One region of the Bacillus sp. SCT118 genome, then DNA from elsewhere that is predicted to be linked to it. Evidence: a T-box and tRNA genes for the amino acid it is inferred to sense, from the RefSeq annotation. Region 1 holds a T-box; the other holds one or more tRNA genes.
The links. The T-box of region 1 lies ahead of valS (valine--tRNA ligase). A T-box ahead of a tRNA ligase gene usually reads a tRNA of that ligase, here a tRNA-Val.
Positions count from the first base shown of each region.

Region 2: it has a tRNA-Val gene. The T-box ahead of valS (valine--tRNA ligase) is inferred to sense a tRNA for this amino acid. The anticodon was not compared.

Region 1 covers NZ_CP191225.1:1,383,432-1,391,255, forward strand. Annotated here, with positions in the region: gene cotN (spore coat protein CotN) at 1-999, shown strand, start outside; gene ACQVGT_RS06960 (YszA family small membrane protein) at 1,018-1,209, opposite strand; T-box leader at 1,375-1,597, shown strand; gene valS (valine--tRNA ligase) at 1,657-4,299, shown strand; gene ACQVGT_RS06970 (bifunctional folylpolyglutamate synthase/dihydrofolate synthase) at 4,359-5,651, shown strand; gene ACQVGT_RS06975 (prepilin peptidase) at 5,791-6,537, shown strand; gene spoIIB (stage II sporulation protein SpoIIB) at 6,671-7,669, shown strand; gene ACQVGT_RS06985 (Maf family nucleotide pyrophosphatase) at 7,822-7,824, shown strand, end outside.
Region 2 covers NZ_CP191225.1:1,076,298-1,084,121, reverse strand. Annotated here, with positions in the region: gene glgB (1,4-alpha-glucan branching enzyme) at 1-1,552, opposite strand, end outside; tRNA gene ACQVGT_RS05490 (tRNA-Glu) at 1,784-1,855, opposite strand; tRNA gene ACQVGT_RS05485 (tRNA-Ser) at 1,881-1,971, opposite strand; tRNA gene ACQVGT_RS05480 (tRNA-Asn) at 1,975-2,049, opposite strand; tRNA gene ACQVGT_RS05475 (tRNA-Ile) at 2,062-2,138, opposite strand; tRNA gene ACQVGT_RS05470 (tRNA-Gly) at 2,154-2,227, opposite strand; tRNA gene ACQVGT_RS05465 (tRNA-His) at 2,238-2,313, opposite strand; tRNA gene ACQVGT_RS05460 (tRNA-Phe) at 2,331-2,406, opposite strand; tRNA gene ACQVGT_RS05455 (tRNA-Asp) at 2,419-2,495, opposite strand; tRNA gene ACQVGT_RS05450 (tRNA-Met) at 2,507-2,583, opposite strand; tRNA gene ACQVGT_RS05445 (tRNA-Ser) at 2,601-2,693, opposite strand; tRNA gene ACQVGT_RS05440 (tRNA-Ile) at 2,700-2,776, opposite strand; tRNA gene ACQVGT_RS05435 (tRNA-Met) at 2,779-2,855, opposite strand; tRNA gene ACQVGT_RS05430 (tRNA-Ala) at 2,876-2,948, opposite strand; tRNA gene ACQVGT_RS05425 (tRNA-Pro) at 2,954-3,030, opposite strand; tRNA gene ACQVGT_RS05420 (tRNA-Arg) at 3,046-3,122, opposite strand; tRNA gene ACQVGT_RS05415 (tRNA-Leu) at 3,132-3,217, opposite strand; tRNA gene ACQVGT_RS05410 (tRNA-Gly) at 3,232-3,306, opposite strand; tRNA gene ACQVGT_RS05405 (tRNA-Leu) at 3,312-3,398, opposite strand; tRNA gene ACQVGT_RS05400 (tRNA-Lys) at 3,409-3,484, opposite strand; tRNA gene ACQVGT_RS05395 (tRNA-Thr) at 3,522-3,597, opposite strand; tRNA gene ACQVGT_RS05390 (tRNA-Val) at 3,630-3,705, opposite strand; rRNA gene rrf (5S ribosomal RNA) at 3,728-3,843, opposite strand; rRNA gene ACQVGT_RS05380 (23S ribosomal RNA) at 3,898-6,825, opposite strand; rRNA gene ACQVGT_RS05375 (16S ribosomal RNA) at 6,996-7,824, opposite strand, start outside.

The sequences.
Region 1 (7,824 bases):
GAATACGGACTGACTGCTCAATTTATTGAGCCTGTCAGTCCTCTTGTTTGGAAAGTGTATACAGACTACGGCATATTTGCCCTGAAAAAATTGAAAGAGGGTCGCGGCAAGCATTTTACAGATCATATGGTGGCGATTGAGGAAAAAGGCTTTCGTTCATTCGTTCCCGTTTACAGAACAAATAGCGGTGAGTTTTTCTCAGCAGGCATACAATACGGAGATACCTACTATTTAATGCCTTGGCTCCAATTTGACCAAGAGGAAGAGCGGGATCAGAAGCATGCTTATTTATTTAGAGAAACAGCCCGTCTTCACGAGAGAACCGCGCAGGAACTAAAGGTTAGACGTGATGAGATTGAACGTTATTACGGGCAAACGAAAAAAAAGTGGGAACAAGATAAAATTTTCTATGAGCAGTTTGTGGATAGAGCGGAGAAGGAGTGGTACCTTTCTCCTTTTGAACTCCAGGCCATAACCTATTTTTCAGAAACCATTTCCGCGGTGAATTTTGCGCTGGAACGGTTGGAGGACTGGTATGAGTCTGCAAAGGAAAAGGACGTTTCAAGGGTTGTAATGAACCACGGCAGCCTGTCTATACACCATTTTCTGTATAATGATGCCGGGACCGGATATTTTACAAACTTCGAAAGAGCATCTGTCGGTCCGCCGCAAAACGACCTGCTCGGCTTTTATACAAAAATGTTCAGAGGCTTTCCGAAAGCTTGTCCGGAATGCGTCGAATGGTTTTATGGATATACGAAATCATTCCCTTTGCGTGAAGCGGAAGTCAGCCTTTTTCTCAGCTATATGGCATATCCGGCAGCCATGTACAAGGTGCTGAACGGTTATCAAACTGGGAAAAGACAGCATGAAAAAGAGGAATGTACACAATTATTAAAGGCTTATTGGCAAATGAAAAATATAGAGCCGTTTGTGATGAAAATCCATCAGATTGAACAAGAGAAAAAATTTCAGGCTGAAAACGAGTCCACGTCTTAATGGCGCGGACTTGTTTGTTTATATCCATTCTAAATGAAGGGCGCAAGCTAAAAAGATTAGGATTGCGAGCAGCAAAACATCAAAGGTTGTCGGAAAGAAAATGGTTCTGATTCCTTGAAAAATCGTAATGGGAATAATCACTTGTGCGGATACAAGCCGAATTTGCCTTACCCATGGCGGCAGCGAATAAGAGCTGAAACGTTTCTTCACGGTGCATCCTCCTCTACGCATTTACAAGTATCATATGTAAACTTGGGCAATAGGTGCCTGCCCATCTGTATAGAAAGCGGTGTTTTTGGAAAAGATGATTGACGAATCAAAAACACTTTTACTATAATAAAGAACATAAATAATGTATACAATGAGCTGATAAATACACCTGCTTAGAACGGGAAGAGTACAAAAAAGGCGCATGCAGAGAGAGAAGCCGTTTGCTGAAAGGCTTCTTATGTTGTCTGATTGGAAGGTCGCCCGGGAGCATAATTTCTTGAAAGAAGAGTAGAGAAATTCGGGAAACACCCGTTATCCGTTATAAGTGCATGAACTGATAGAGTTCATGAAAAAAGGTGGTACCGCGAAAGAGCTTTTCGTCCTTTTACAGGGATGAAGAGCTCTTTTTTCGTTCTCAGCCATTTTTAAACATGCTGGAGGGTTATGATGGAAACGAATGAACAAACAATGCCGACGAAATATGATCCGGCAGCGGTTGAAAAAGACCGATATGATTTTTGGCTAAAAGGCAAATTTTTTGAAGCGGGCAGTGACCAGACAAAAGAGCCATACTCTGTTGTCATCCCGCCGCCAAACGTAACAGGAAGACTTCACCTTGGCCACGCATGGGACACAACGCTGCAAGACATTGTAACAAGAATGAAACGCATGCAGGGCTATGATGTGCTGTGGCTTCCAGGCATGGACCACGCCGGCATCGCGACACAGGCTAAAGTGGAGGCGAAACTTCGTGAAGAAGGCAAATCTCGCTACGATTTAGGCCGTGAAAAATTCCTCGAAGAAACGTGGAAGTGGAAGGAAGAATATGCTGACTTTATTCGCAGCCAGTGGGCGAAATTAGGTCTTGGCCTAGATTATTCCCGTGAACGTTTTACGCTGGATGAAGGCTTGAGCAAAGCGGTAAGGGAAGTATTCGTTAAGCTTTATGAAAAAGGCCTGATCTACAGAGGCGAATATATTATTAACTGGGACCCAGCGACAAAAACAGCCCTATCCGACATTGAGGTGATTTACAAGGATGTTAAAGGCGCGTTCTATCATATGAGCTATCCGCTTGCTGACGGTTCAGGCTCAATTGAAATTGCGACGACACGTCCTGAAACAATGCTCGGTGATACAGCTGTTGCCGTTCACCCTGAAGACGAGCGCTATAAACACCTTATCGGAAAAACGGTGATCCTGCCGATTGTAAATCGTGAAATTCCGATTGTCGGTGATGACTATGTTGATATGGAATTTGGTTCAGGTGCCGTGAAAATTACGCCTGCTCATGATCCGAACGACTTCGAGCTTGGCAACCGCCACAATTTAGAACGCATTCTTGTCATGAATGAAGATGGCACGATGAATGAAAATGCGCTGCAATATCAAGGTATGGATCGTTTTGAATGCCGCAAAAAGCTCGTAAAAGATTTACAGGAGGCGGGAGTTCTCTTCAAGATCGAGGATCATATGCACTCTGTCGGCCATAGTGAACGAAGCGGGGCTGTTGTGGAGCCTTATCTTTCTACACAATGGTTTGTGCGCATGCAGCCGCTTGCTGATGCAGCGATTGAGTTGCAAAAGAAAGAAGAAAAGGTCAACTTTGTGCCTGACCGTTTCGAAAAAACGTATTTACACTGGATGGAAAACATTCGCGACTGGTGTATCTCCCGTCAATTGTGGTGGGGCCATCGTATTCCTGCCTGGTATCATAAAGAAACAGGCGAGCTATATGTCGGGCTTGAAGCGCCGGAAGACAGCGAAATTTGGGAACAGGATACAGACGTACTGGATACATGGTTCAGTTCTGCGCTATGGCCTTTCTCCACAATGGGCTGGCCTGATGTAACGGCTGAAGACTTTAAACGCTACTATCCGACAGATGTTCTCGTGACAGGGTACGATATCATTTTCTTCTGGGTATCACGCATGATTTTCCAAGGCATTGAATTTACAGGCGAGCGCCCGTTCAAAGATGTTTTAATCCACGGCTTAATCCGTGACGAGCAAGGCCGGAAAATGAGTAAATCTCTTGGCAACGGTGTCGACCCGATGGATGTGATTGACAAGTACGGAGCCGATTCTCTGCGTTATTTCCTTGCGACTGGAAGCTCTCCTGGCCAGGATCTGCGCTTCAGCTATGAAAAAGTGGAATCGACCTGGAATTTTGCCAATAAAATTTGGAATGCCTCCCGTTTTGCATTAATGAATATGGATGGCATGACGTACGATGAGCTTGATCTGTCAGGCGAAAAGTCAGTCGCTGACAAGTGGATTTTAACGCGATTAAATGAAACGATCGAGCACGTGACCCAGCTTGCTGACCGATATGAATTTGGTGAAGTAGGACGCCATTTATATAACTTTATCTGGGATGATTTCTGTGATTGGTATATTGAAATGGCGAAGCTTCCGCTTTATGGAGAAGACGAAGCGGCTAAGAAAACTACCCGTTCCATCCTTGCTTACGTACTTGATCAAACGATGCGTCTGCTCCATCCGTTTATGCCATTCTTAACGGAGGAAATTTGGCAGCACCTTCCTCACCAAGGGGAATCGATTACAGTAAGTCAATGGCCTGTAGTAGTGCCGGAGCATACCGATACTGAAGCGGCAGCTGACATGAAGCTTCTTGTTGAGCTGATCCGTTCTGTGCGTAATATCCGCAGTGAAGTCAATACGCCAATGAGCAAGCAGGTTGAACTATATATTAAAACAAGCACAGACGAAATAGCGGCCCGCCTCGAAGCGAACCGTTCATATGTTGAACGTTTTACGAATCCGAGCGTGCTTAAAATCGGCACCGATATTGAGGCTGTTGATAAGGCGATGACGGCCGTTGTCTCAGGAGCAGAGGTTATTCTTCCGCTTGAAGGCTTAATCAATATTGATGAAGAAATTGCCCGTCTGCAAAAAGAATTTGATAAACTGACAAAAGAAGTTGAGCGTGTCCAAAAGAAACTTGGAAATGAAGGATTTATGAAAAAAGCGCCTGCACACGTAATTGATGAAGAACGTGAAAAAGAAAAAGATTATGTGGCGAAGCGTGACGCTGTTCAAAAACGAATGGCTGAGCTGAAGGGTTAATGAAAAGCCGGGGCGGTTTCTAGAGAAACCGCCTTGTCTTATAAAAGAGGGGATTATCATTGTTTACTGCATATCAAGATGCGCGCAGCTGGATTCACGGGAGGCTGAAATTCGGGGTGAAGCCCGGACTTGGCCGAATGAAACAGCTGATGGCGCGGTTAGGACATCCTGAAAAAAAAATCCGGGCGTTCCACGTCGCAGGAACAAACGGTAAAGGATCAACTGTCGCTTTTATCCGTTCTATGCTGCAGGAAGCCGGATATACGGTTGGAACATTTACATCACCTTATATTATTACGTTTAATGAACGGATCAGCGTAAACGGGATACCGATTTCAGATGAGGAATGGACAGCACTTGTCAATCAAATGAAACCGCACGTTGAAGCCCTTGATCAAACGGAATACGGACAGCCGACAGAATTTGAAATTATGACAGCTTGTGCATTTTTATATTTCGCAGAGTTTCATAAGGTCGATTTTGTTATTTTTGAAACAGGTCTGGGCGGTAGATTCGATTCTACTAATGTGGTTGAACCGCTCTTAACTGTGATTACAAGCATCGGACACGATCATATGAACATTTTGGGAAACACCATTGAAGAAATTGCAGGAGAAAAGGCCGGTATTATTAAAGAAGGTATTCCAATCGTTACAGCAGTTACCCAGCCGGAAGCTTTACAGGTCATCCGCCATGAAGCTCAACGGCATGCTGCGCCGTTCCAGTCATTGCATGATGCATGTGTTATTTTCAATGAAGAGGCTCTGCCTGCAGGAGAACAGTTTTCATTCAAAACGGAAGAGAAATGCTATGAAGATATTCGGACATCTCTGATTGGCACCCATCAAAGACAAAATGCTGCTTTGTCCATTTTGGCAGCGGAGTGGCTCAATAAGGAGAATATTGCCCATATCAGTGACGAAGCGTTAAGGAGAGGGCTTGTGAATGCTGCTTGGCCGGGACGGTTAGAGCTTGTTCAGGAGCATCCTCCGGTATATTTAGACGGTGCGCATAACGAAGAAGGTGTCGAAAAGCTGGCGGAAACGATGAAGCAGCGTTTCGCCAATTCACGCATTTCTGTGGTGTTTAGCGCGTTAAAGGACAAACCGTATCAGAACATGATTAAAAGACTGGAAATCATTGCTCATGCGATTCATTTTGCTTCTTTTGATTTCCCGCGTGCTTCTCTTGCAAAAGATCTCTATGATGCAAGTGAAATCAGCAATAAAAGCTGGAGTGAAGATCCAGACGATGTGATCAAATTCATAGAAAGTAAAAAGGGCTCAAATGAAATTGTGCTGATTACCGGATCTCTTTACTTTATTTCTGACATTCGCAAAAGGTTGAAATAAAAGCATCCGGCTCCGGCAGAATCAAAAAAAGATTCTGCCGTTTTTTTTATGTGTAAAATTGAATATCCCCAATTGGAGCTCAGGATGCTCATTTTGCTACAATCCATACCAGAACTCAATGAGTAAAGGTGTGTTGTCTATGCTATCCATTCTTTTTATCTTCGGGCTTATCCTTGGTTCTTTTTACTATACGGCCGGGTGCCGTATCCCCTTACATCTATCTATTATTGCGCCCCGTTCATCATGCCCGTTTTGCCGGCGGACATTAACTCCTGCAGAATTAATTCCCATCCTGTCATTCCTAATTCAAAAAGGTAAATGTAAAAGCTGCGGGCATATGATTTCTTTTATGTATCCCGCAGCAGAGCTTGTGACAGCGTGTTTATTTGCCGCCGCAGGAATACGCTTTGGCACGTCGCTGGAACTGTTTCCCGCTCTGGTGTTTATCTCTCTTCTCATTATTGTTGCAGTGACAGATCTTCATTTTATGCTGATTCCAAATCGAATATTGATTTTCTTTCTTCCCTTTTTGGCGGCCGCGAGATTGATTTCTCCGCTTGATTCCTGGTATGCAGGCCTGTTAGGTGCGGCAGCCGGATTTCTATTTCTGGCTGTAATTGCCGCAATCACCCATGGAGGAGTAGGGGGAGGAGATATTAAATTATTTGCGGTGATTGGCTTTGTGCTTGGTGTGAAGATGCTGGCAGCTGCCTTTTTCTTTTCTGTTTTGATAGGTGCATTATATGGAGCGGCAGCTGTTCTGACTGGTAGACTCGCTAAAAGGCAGCCGCTTCCCTTCGCCCCCGCTATAGCCGCAGGGAGCATTTTAGCCTATTTATACGGTGACTCTATCATTTCTTTTTATATCAAAATGGCATTGGGCTGACTGCTGAAAAATTTGACGAACGTTTTTTGGACAAGGCGACAAAAGTCTTGTTCTTTTTTTCTTTGCCTGTGCTAAAGTGTGTAGCATGAAAAGCCGACAAGAACGGTCAAGCAAATGAAGGGAGGAAGCGGAATTGAAAAAAAGAAAGAATAAAAAAAACAGTAAAGCCGCAGAAAAAGCCCTCAAGGTGACGATTAATGGAAAAGAAGAGACGGTTTACGAACAAGAGACACCAGATACAGAGGCAGATAAAAGCATGACATTCTCAAATTGGGAGGAAAAAAGACAGGCAGAACAAGAGGTTGCGGCATCCCAGGAACATCCTGATGAAGATGAATTTAATTGGGATTCCGAGGAGGACAAGGTGTTTAAAGAGGACCCCAAAGTTGTTCCTCCTTATCAAAAGAAAAAAACAAAGTCTTATGCAAAAGGAAAGACCGGGACTGCCAAACCAGTAAAAAGAGTGGCTGCGACGATTGCCTTCGCGGCTGTCATTGGCACTGGATTAGGGCTATTCGCGTTAAGCATATCGGGGAATAAAGAAGCGTCAGCACCGGCCTCTTTAGAGGATTCTCTGGGCAGCCAAACGGCAAAAGCCGGAGATACTTCTGCTGATAAACAAACCTCAGGCGCAGAAAAACAAGCAGCACAAACTGAAGGTACATACAAAACATACGCTGTGCAAGCCGGGAAATTTTCAAATGAAAAGGGTGCCGAAACGTTAACAGAACAATTGACCGAAAAGGGTTATTCCGCCGTGTCACTGTCAAAGGATGACGGGTATACGTATGTCATCGCGGGCTTAGCCAGTGATAAGAATGTCTCACAGCAGTTAGGACAGGTTTTAATCGACAGTGATTTTGAAGCCTGGGGAGGCAAGGAGCTTTCCTTATCAATAGAGTCAGATATGACAGATACTTTTAAGGAAACAGCGGAGCTTGCAGCAAAGGCGATTCTCGGTGAAGACATTACAAAAGCGAGTGTAGAGAAAATAGAAAAGTCGCTTGGTGAAACAAAAGCGTCAGAAACAGGAGAGAAAAAAGCGATTTTGCAGGCTTTAAAGGAATTAGAGGATCCAAGTGCTGAAGCCGGGTGGAAGGCTCAGCAGGAGCTGTTAGCCGTCGTAAAATAAGAGATAGTGCCCTGAGCCTTCGTCCTTTAGTGACAGGCTTTTTTTATTTTGTCATGAAAAAGTTATTTTTCTGAAATTGTGACAAGCCTCGTGATTTGGTAGGATAAACGAGTATCTTTTTTTCTTAAGCAAACCCTGAAAGGATGACGAACATG
Region 2 (7,824 bases), 310 kb from region 1:
ACGATTGTGCACGATGGTCATGCTCATAAAGGATTTTGCTTTTTTGGTAAAAGCGGAGAAGATCTTGCGTAAAAACGCTGGCTTTCTGATGCATGGGGAAGGAGTCCAAAAACCAATCAAGCTGTTCTGTATCTTTCCATTCATCAAATTGGGCAAACTCTGATCCCATAAAGATCAATTTCTTTCCGGGATGCACTGTCATATAGCCCAGCAAAAGCCGATACTGGGCAAATTTCTGCCAGTAGTCGCCAGGCATTTTATTAAGAAGTGATTTTTTTCCGTATACGACTTCATCATGAGAAAACGGCAATACAAAATGCTCACTAAACGCATATAGTAATGAAAAAGAGATAAGCTGATGACAATGCCGCCTTTCTTCGGGCGGCGTCTCCATGTATTTCAGTACGTCATTCATCCATCCCATATTCCATTTATAATGAAAACCAAGCCCCCCTTCCTCAACGGCACCTGTCACTTGAGGCCATTCTGTAGAATCTTCCGCAATCATCATCACATGGGGATATGCCTCTCTCATGGTTTGATTGAGTTTTTTTAAAAAATCAACAGCATATGGATTCGTGTGGCGTTCATCCTGATTTGGCCAATACAAGATATTAGCCACTGCATCAACCCTAAATCCATCTATATGATAGAATTCCGCCCAGTACAACGCATTCGAAATTAAAAAACTATGAACTTCCGGTTTTCCCAGGTCAAAGTTTGCCGTGCCCCATAACCAGTTCTCCCGATCACGTTCTTCTTTGTATTCATAAAGCGGTTCTCCATCAAACATATAGAGTCCATGTGCATCTTTACAAAAATGTCCGGGGACCCAATCCAAAATGACTCCGATATTTTGTTGATGACATTCATCAACAAACTTCATCAGATCATGCGGCGTGCCAAACCTGCTTGTCGGGCTGTAATACCCCGTTCCTTGGTACCCCCATGAACGATCATATGGATGCTCATACACCGGAAGCAGTTCAATATGGGTAAACCCATGCTCCTTGATATAAGGGATAAGCGTCTGACTTAATTCTTTATAGGAATAATGCCTGCCATCAGAATGCTTCTTCCAAGATCCAAGATGCAGTTCATAAATGAAAACAGGTTTTTCATACAGCGTCTTAGCCTTCTGTTTTTTTTGCCATTTTTGATCTTGCCAGCTGTACCCTTCCAAATCGTAAGTAAGTGACGCTGTGTTTGGTCTGACTTCTGAATAAATAGCGTATGGATCTGCCTTCAGCCTGATCTCACCGTTATTCGTCACGATTTCATATTTATATCGTTCCTTTTCTCCTATACCTGGAATAAATAACGTCCAAATGCCATTATCATTCACTCTGTGCATCACATGCTCTTCTCCAGACCAGCTGTTAAAATCTCCAGCCACTCGTACTTCCAACGCATGAGGCGCCCACACACAGAATTCATATCCGCTTTTGCCATTCAGCTCGCGGTAATGCGAGCCAAACAGCTGATAGCTTTTAAACAGACTGCCTTCGTGAAAAAGATAAACATCATGTGCTGTCGGGCTGGCAGCGGCCATGTAATCATCCTTTCTGACATCATAGTTTTCATTTATAGTATTTATTCGAAGAAATAAAAAAAAGCCCTTTCCTGAAAGCGCTTATACTTATAGACAATTAACTTCATTTTCTGAAGAAAAACGAAATATATGGAGATTTTTGTAGTCTGTTTTTAAAATAAAGAACAAAATCTAAGACATATCATGATTTATAAAACAAAAAAACCTTGCAGGATATGCAAGGCTTCTGGATGACCCGTACGGGATTCGAACCCGTGTTACCGCCGTGAAAGGGCGGTGTCTTAACCGCTTGACCAACGGGCCGATAATTATTATATCTGTAATCATATGGCGGAGAAGGAGGGATTTGAACCCTCGCGCCGCTTACACGACCTACACCCTTAGCAGGGGCGCCTCTTCAGCCACTTGAGTACTTCTCCATTTGGCTCCACAGGCAGGATTCGAACCTGCGACCGATCGGTTAACAGCCGATAGCTCTACCACTGAGCTACTGTGGAATACAAAAGTCATGGTGGGCCTGAATGGACTCGAACCATCGACCTCACGCTTATCAGGCGTGCGCTCTAACCAGCTGAGCTACAGGCCCATGACGATATAGAAATGGAGCGGGTGATGGGAATCGAACCCACGACATCAGCTTGGAAGGCTGAGGTTTTACCACTAAACTACACCCGCAATTTTTATTTGGGGCGATTGATGGGAATCGAACCCACGAATGCCAGAGCCACAATCTGGTGCGTTAACCACTTCGCCACAACCGCCAAAATATAATGATAAATGGTGGCTCGGGACGGAATCGAACCGCCGACACACGGATTTTCAGTCCGTTGCTCTACCAACTGAGCTACCGAGCCTAAGTATTTAAATGGCGGTCCGGACGGGACTCGAACCCGCGACCTCCTGCGTGACAGGCAGGCATTCTAACCAACTGAACTACCGGACCATTTTAAAATTTGGTTGCGGGGGCAGGATTTGAACCTGCGACCTTCGGGTTATGAGCCCGACGAGCTACCGAACTGCTCCACCCCGCGATGATTAGGAATATGTATGGCGGAGGAAGAGGGATTCGAACCCCCGCGGGCTTTGACACCCCTGTCGGTTTTCAAGACCGATCCCTTCAGCCAGACTTGGGTATTCCTCCGTATAGTGGTGGACCTTGTAGGACTCGAACCTACGACCGGACGGTTATGAGCCGTCTGCTCTAACCAACTGAGCTAAAGGTCCATTGGTAGCGGCGGAGGGGATCGAACCCCCGACCTCACGGGTATGAACCGTACGCTCTAGCCAGCTGAGCTACACCGCCAAATATTTTTTGAAACCAAGTGGAGCCTAGCGGGATCGAACCGCTGACCTCCTGCGTGCAAAGCAGGCGCTCTCCCAGCTGAGCTAAGGCCCCAAGAATGGTCGGGAAGACAGGATTCGAACCTGCGACCCCATGGTCCCAAACCATGTGCTCTACCAAGCTGAGCTACTTCCCGATTTCATATAGATCATGGCGCGCCCGAGAGGAGTCGAACCCCTAACCTTTTGATCCGTAGTCAAACGCTCTATCCAATTGAGCTACGGGCGCAAAACTTAATGCCGAGGGCCGGACTTGAACCGGCACGGTAGTCACCTACCGCAGGATTTTAAGTCCTGTGTGTCTGCCAATTCCACCACCCCGGCGTGGATGGTATAGTTGGAGCGGAAGACGGGATTCGAACCCGCGACCCCCACCTTGGCAAGGTGGTGTTCTACCACTGAACTACTTCCGCAGAAATGGTGCGGATGAAGGGACTTGAACCCCCACGTCTGTAAAGACACTAGAGCCTGATTCTAGCGCGTCTGCCAATTCCGCCACATCCGCAACATGTAAATGGTGAGCCATGAAGGACTCGAACCTTCGACCCTCTGATTAAAAGTCAGATGCTCTACCAACTGAGCTAATGGCTCTTCTTACAAGAGACTTGAATATTATATCATATAAAAGTGGTGCCGGCAAGAGGACTTGAACCCCCAACCTACTGATTACAAGTCAGTTGCTCTACCAATTGAGCTACACCGGCATATATGTAAAACCGATATGTATAATGAAAAATGGTGGAGGATGACGGGCTCGAACCGCCGACCCTCTGCTTGTAAGGCAGATGCTCTCCCAGCTGAGCTAATCCTCCATAATTGCACTAACGTGCAATTGCTTGGCGGCGTCCTACTCTCACAGGGGGAAACCCCCGACTACCATCGACGCTGAAGAGCTTAACTTCCGTGTTCGGCATGGGAACGGGTGTGACCTCTTCGCTATCGCCACCAAACAAATTGAGAGTGTTCTCTCAAAACTAGATAACAGGTGTGACATCATTCAAAATGTGGTTAAGTCCTCGATCGATTAGTATCTGTCAGCTCCATGTGTCGCCACACTTCCACCTCAGACCTATCAACCTGATCATCTTTCAGGGATCTTACTTCCTTGCGGAATGGGAAATCTCATCTTGAGGGGGGCTTCATGCTTAGATGCTTTCAGCACTTATCCCGTCCGCACATAGCTACCCAGCGATGCCCTTGGCAGAACAACTGGTACACCAGCGGTGCGTCCATCCCGGTCCTCTCGTACTAAGGACAGCTCCTCTCAAATTTCCTGCGCCCACGACGGATAGGGACCGAACTGTCTCACGACGTTCTGAACCCAGCTCGCGTACCGCTTTAATGGGCGAACAGCCCAACCCTTGGGACCGACTACAGCCCCAGGATGCGATGAGCCGACATCGAGGTGCCAAACCTCCCCGTCGATGTGGACTCTTGGGGGAGATAAGCCTGTTATCCCCGGGGTAGCTTTTATCCGTTGAGCGATGGCCCTTCCATGCGGAACCACCGGATCACTAAGCCCGACTTTCGTCCCTGCTCGACTTGTAGGTCTCGCAGTCAAGCTCCCTTGTGCCTTTACACTCTGCGAATGATTTCCAACCATTCTGAGGGAACCTTTGGGCGCCTCCGTTACCTTTTAGGAGGCGACCGCCCCAGTCAAACTGCCCACCTGACACTGTCTCCCCGCCCGATAAGGGCGGCGGGTTAGAAGGTCAATACAGCCAGGGTAGTATCCCACCGATGCCTCCACCGAAGCTGGCGCTCCGGTTTCCAAGGCTCCTACCTATCCTGTACAAGCTGTACCAACATTCAATATCAGGCTGCAGTAAAGCTCCACGGGGTCTTTCCGTCCTGTCGCGGGTAACCTGCATCTTCACAGGTACTATAATTTCACCGAGTCTCTCGTTGAGACAGTGCCCAGATCGTTGCGCCTTTCGTGCGGGTCGGAACTTACCCGACAAGGAATTTCGCTACCTTAGGACCGTTATAGTTACGGCCGCCGTTTACTGGGGCTTCAATTCGCACCTTCGCTTACGCTAAGCGCTCCTCTTAACCTTCCAGCACCGGGCAGGCGTCAGCCCCTATACTTCGCCTTACGGCTTCGCAGAGACCTGTGTTTTTGCTAAACAGTCGCCTGGGCCTATTCACTGCGGCTCTCTCGGGCTTGCACCCTAACAGAGCACCCCTTCTCCCGAAGTTACGGGGTCATTTTGCCGAGTTCCTTAACGAGAGTTCTCTCGATCACCTTAGGATTCTCTCCTCGCCTACCTGTGTCGGTTTGCGGTACGGGCACCTCTCACCTCGCTAGAGGCTTTTCTTGGCAGTGTGGAATCAGGAACTTCGCTACTATATTTCGCTCGCCATCACAGCTCAGCCTTATGGGAAACGGATTTGCCTATTTCCCAGCCTAACTGCTTGGACGCGGATATCCAATACCGCGCTTACCCTATCCTCCTGCGTCCCCCCATTGCTCAAATGGTGAGGAGGTGGTACAGGAATATCAACCTGTTGTCCATCGCCTACGCCTTTCGGCCTCGGCTTAGGTCCCGACTAACCCTGAGCGGACGAGCCTTCCTCAGGAAACCTTAGGCATTCGGTGGAGGGGATTCTCACCCCTCTTTCGCTACTCATACCGGCATTCTCACTTCTAAGCGCTCCACCAGTCCTTCCGGTCTGGCTTCACAGCCCTTAGAACGCTCTCCTACCACTGTTCGAAGAACAGTCCGCAGCTTCGGTGATACGTTTAGCCCCGGTACATTTTCGGCGCAGAGTCACTCGACCAGTGAGCTATTACGCACTCTTTAAATGGTGGCTGCTTCTAAGCCAACATCCTGGTTGTCTAAGCAACTCCACATCCTTTTCCACTTAACGTATACTTTGGGACCTTAGCTGGCGGTCTGGGCTGTTTCCCTTTCGACTACGGATCTTATCACTCGCAGTCTGACTCCCAAGGATAAGTCATTGGCATTCGGAGTTTGACTGAATTCGGTAACCCGGTAGGGGCCCCTAGTCCAATCAGTGCTCTACCTCCAAGACTCTTACCTTGAGGCTAGCCCTAAAGCTATTTCGGAGAGAACCAGCTATCTCCAGGTTCGATTGGCATTTCACCCCTACCCACACCTCATCCCCGCACTTTTCAACGTGCGTGGGTTCGGGCCTCCATTCAGTGTTACCTGAACTTCACCCTGGACATGGGTAGATCACCTGGTTTCGGGTCTACGACCACGTACTCATGCGCCCTATTCAGACTCGCTTTCGCTGCGGCTCCGCATCTTCTGCTTAACCTTGCACGGGATCGTAACTCGCCGGTTCATTCTACAAAAGGCACGCCATCACCCGTTAACGGGCTCTGACTACTTGTAGGCACACGGTTTCAGGATCTCTTTCACTCCCCTTCCGGGGTGCTTTTCACCTTTCCCTCACGGTACTGGTTCACTATCGGTCACTAGGGAGTATTTAGCCTTGGGAGATGGTCCTCCCGGATTCCGACGGAATTTCACGTGTTCCGCCGTACTCAGGATCCACTCAGGAGAGAACGAAGTTTTGACTACAGGGCTGTTACCTCCTATGGCGGGCCTTTCCAGACCTCTTCATCTACCTCGTTCTTTTGTAACTCCGTACAGAGTGTCCTACAACCCCAAGAGGCAAGCCTCTTGGTTTGGGCTGATCCCGTTTCGCTCGCCGCTACTCAGGGAATCGCATTTGCTTTCTCTTCCTCCGGGTACTTAGATGTTTCAGTTCCCCGGGTCTGCCTTCTCATATCCTATGAATTCAGATATGGATACCACTCCATTACGAGTGGTGGGTTTCCCCATTCGGAAATCTCCGGATCAAAGCTTGCTTACAGCTCCCCGAAGCATATCGGTGTTCGTCCCGTCCTTCATCGGCTCCTAGTGCCAAGGCATCCACCGTGCGCCCTTTCTAACTTAACCGTTAAAAAGAATCACTATGTGATATCTTGTATTACTAATTGAATGTGATGTCTACTGTTATCTAGTTTTCAAAGAACACGTTTCGAAGGAATGAGCCTTCAAAACTAAACAAGACAGGGAACGTTCTGTTTATAAGACCCAAGGTCTTATATTCCGTATAATATCCTTAGAAAGGAGGTGATCCAGCCGCACCTTCCGATACGGCTACCTTGTTACGACTTCACCCCAATCATCTGTCCCACCTTCGGCGGCTGGCTCCTAAAAGGTTACCTCACCGACTTCGGGTGTTACAAACTCTCGTGGTGTGACGGGCGGTGTGTACAAGGCCCGGGAACGTATTCACCGCGGCATGCTGATCCGCGATTACTAGCGATTCCAGCTTCACGCAGTCGAGTTGCAGACTGCGATCCGAACTGAGAACAGATTTGTGGGATTGGCTTAACCTCGCGGTTTCGCTGCCCTTTGTTCTGTCCATTGTAGCACGTGTGTAGCCCAGGTCATAAGGGGCATGATGATTTGACGTCATCCCCACCTTCCTCCGGTTTGTCACCGGCAGTCACCTTAGAGTGCCCAACTGAATGCTGGCAACTAAGATCAAGGGTTGCGCTCGTTGCGGGACTTAACCCAACATCTCACGACACGAGCTGACGACAACCATGCACCACCTGTCACTCTGCCCCCGAAGGGGACGTCCTATCTCTAGGATTGTCAGAGGATGTCAAGACCTGGTAAGGTTCTTCGCGTTGCTTCGAATTAAACCACATGCTCCACCGCTTGTGCGGGCCCCCGTCAATTCCTTTGAGTTTCAGTCTTGCGACCGTACTCCCCAGGCGGAGTGCTTAATGCGTTAGCTGCAGCACTAAGGGGCGGAAACCCCCTAACACTTAGCACTCATCGTTTACGGCGTGGACTACCAGGGTATCTAATCCTGTTCGCTCCCCACGCTTTCGCTCCTCAGCGTCAGTTACAGACCAGAGAGTCGCCTTCGCCACTGGTGTT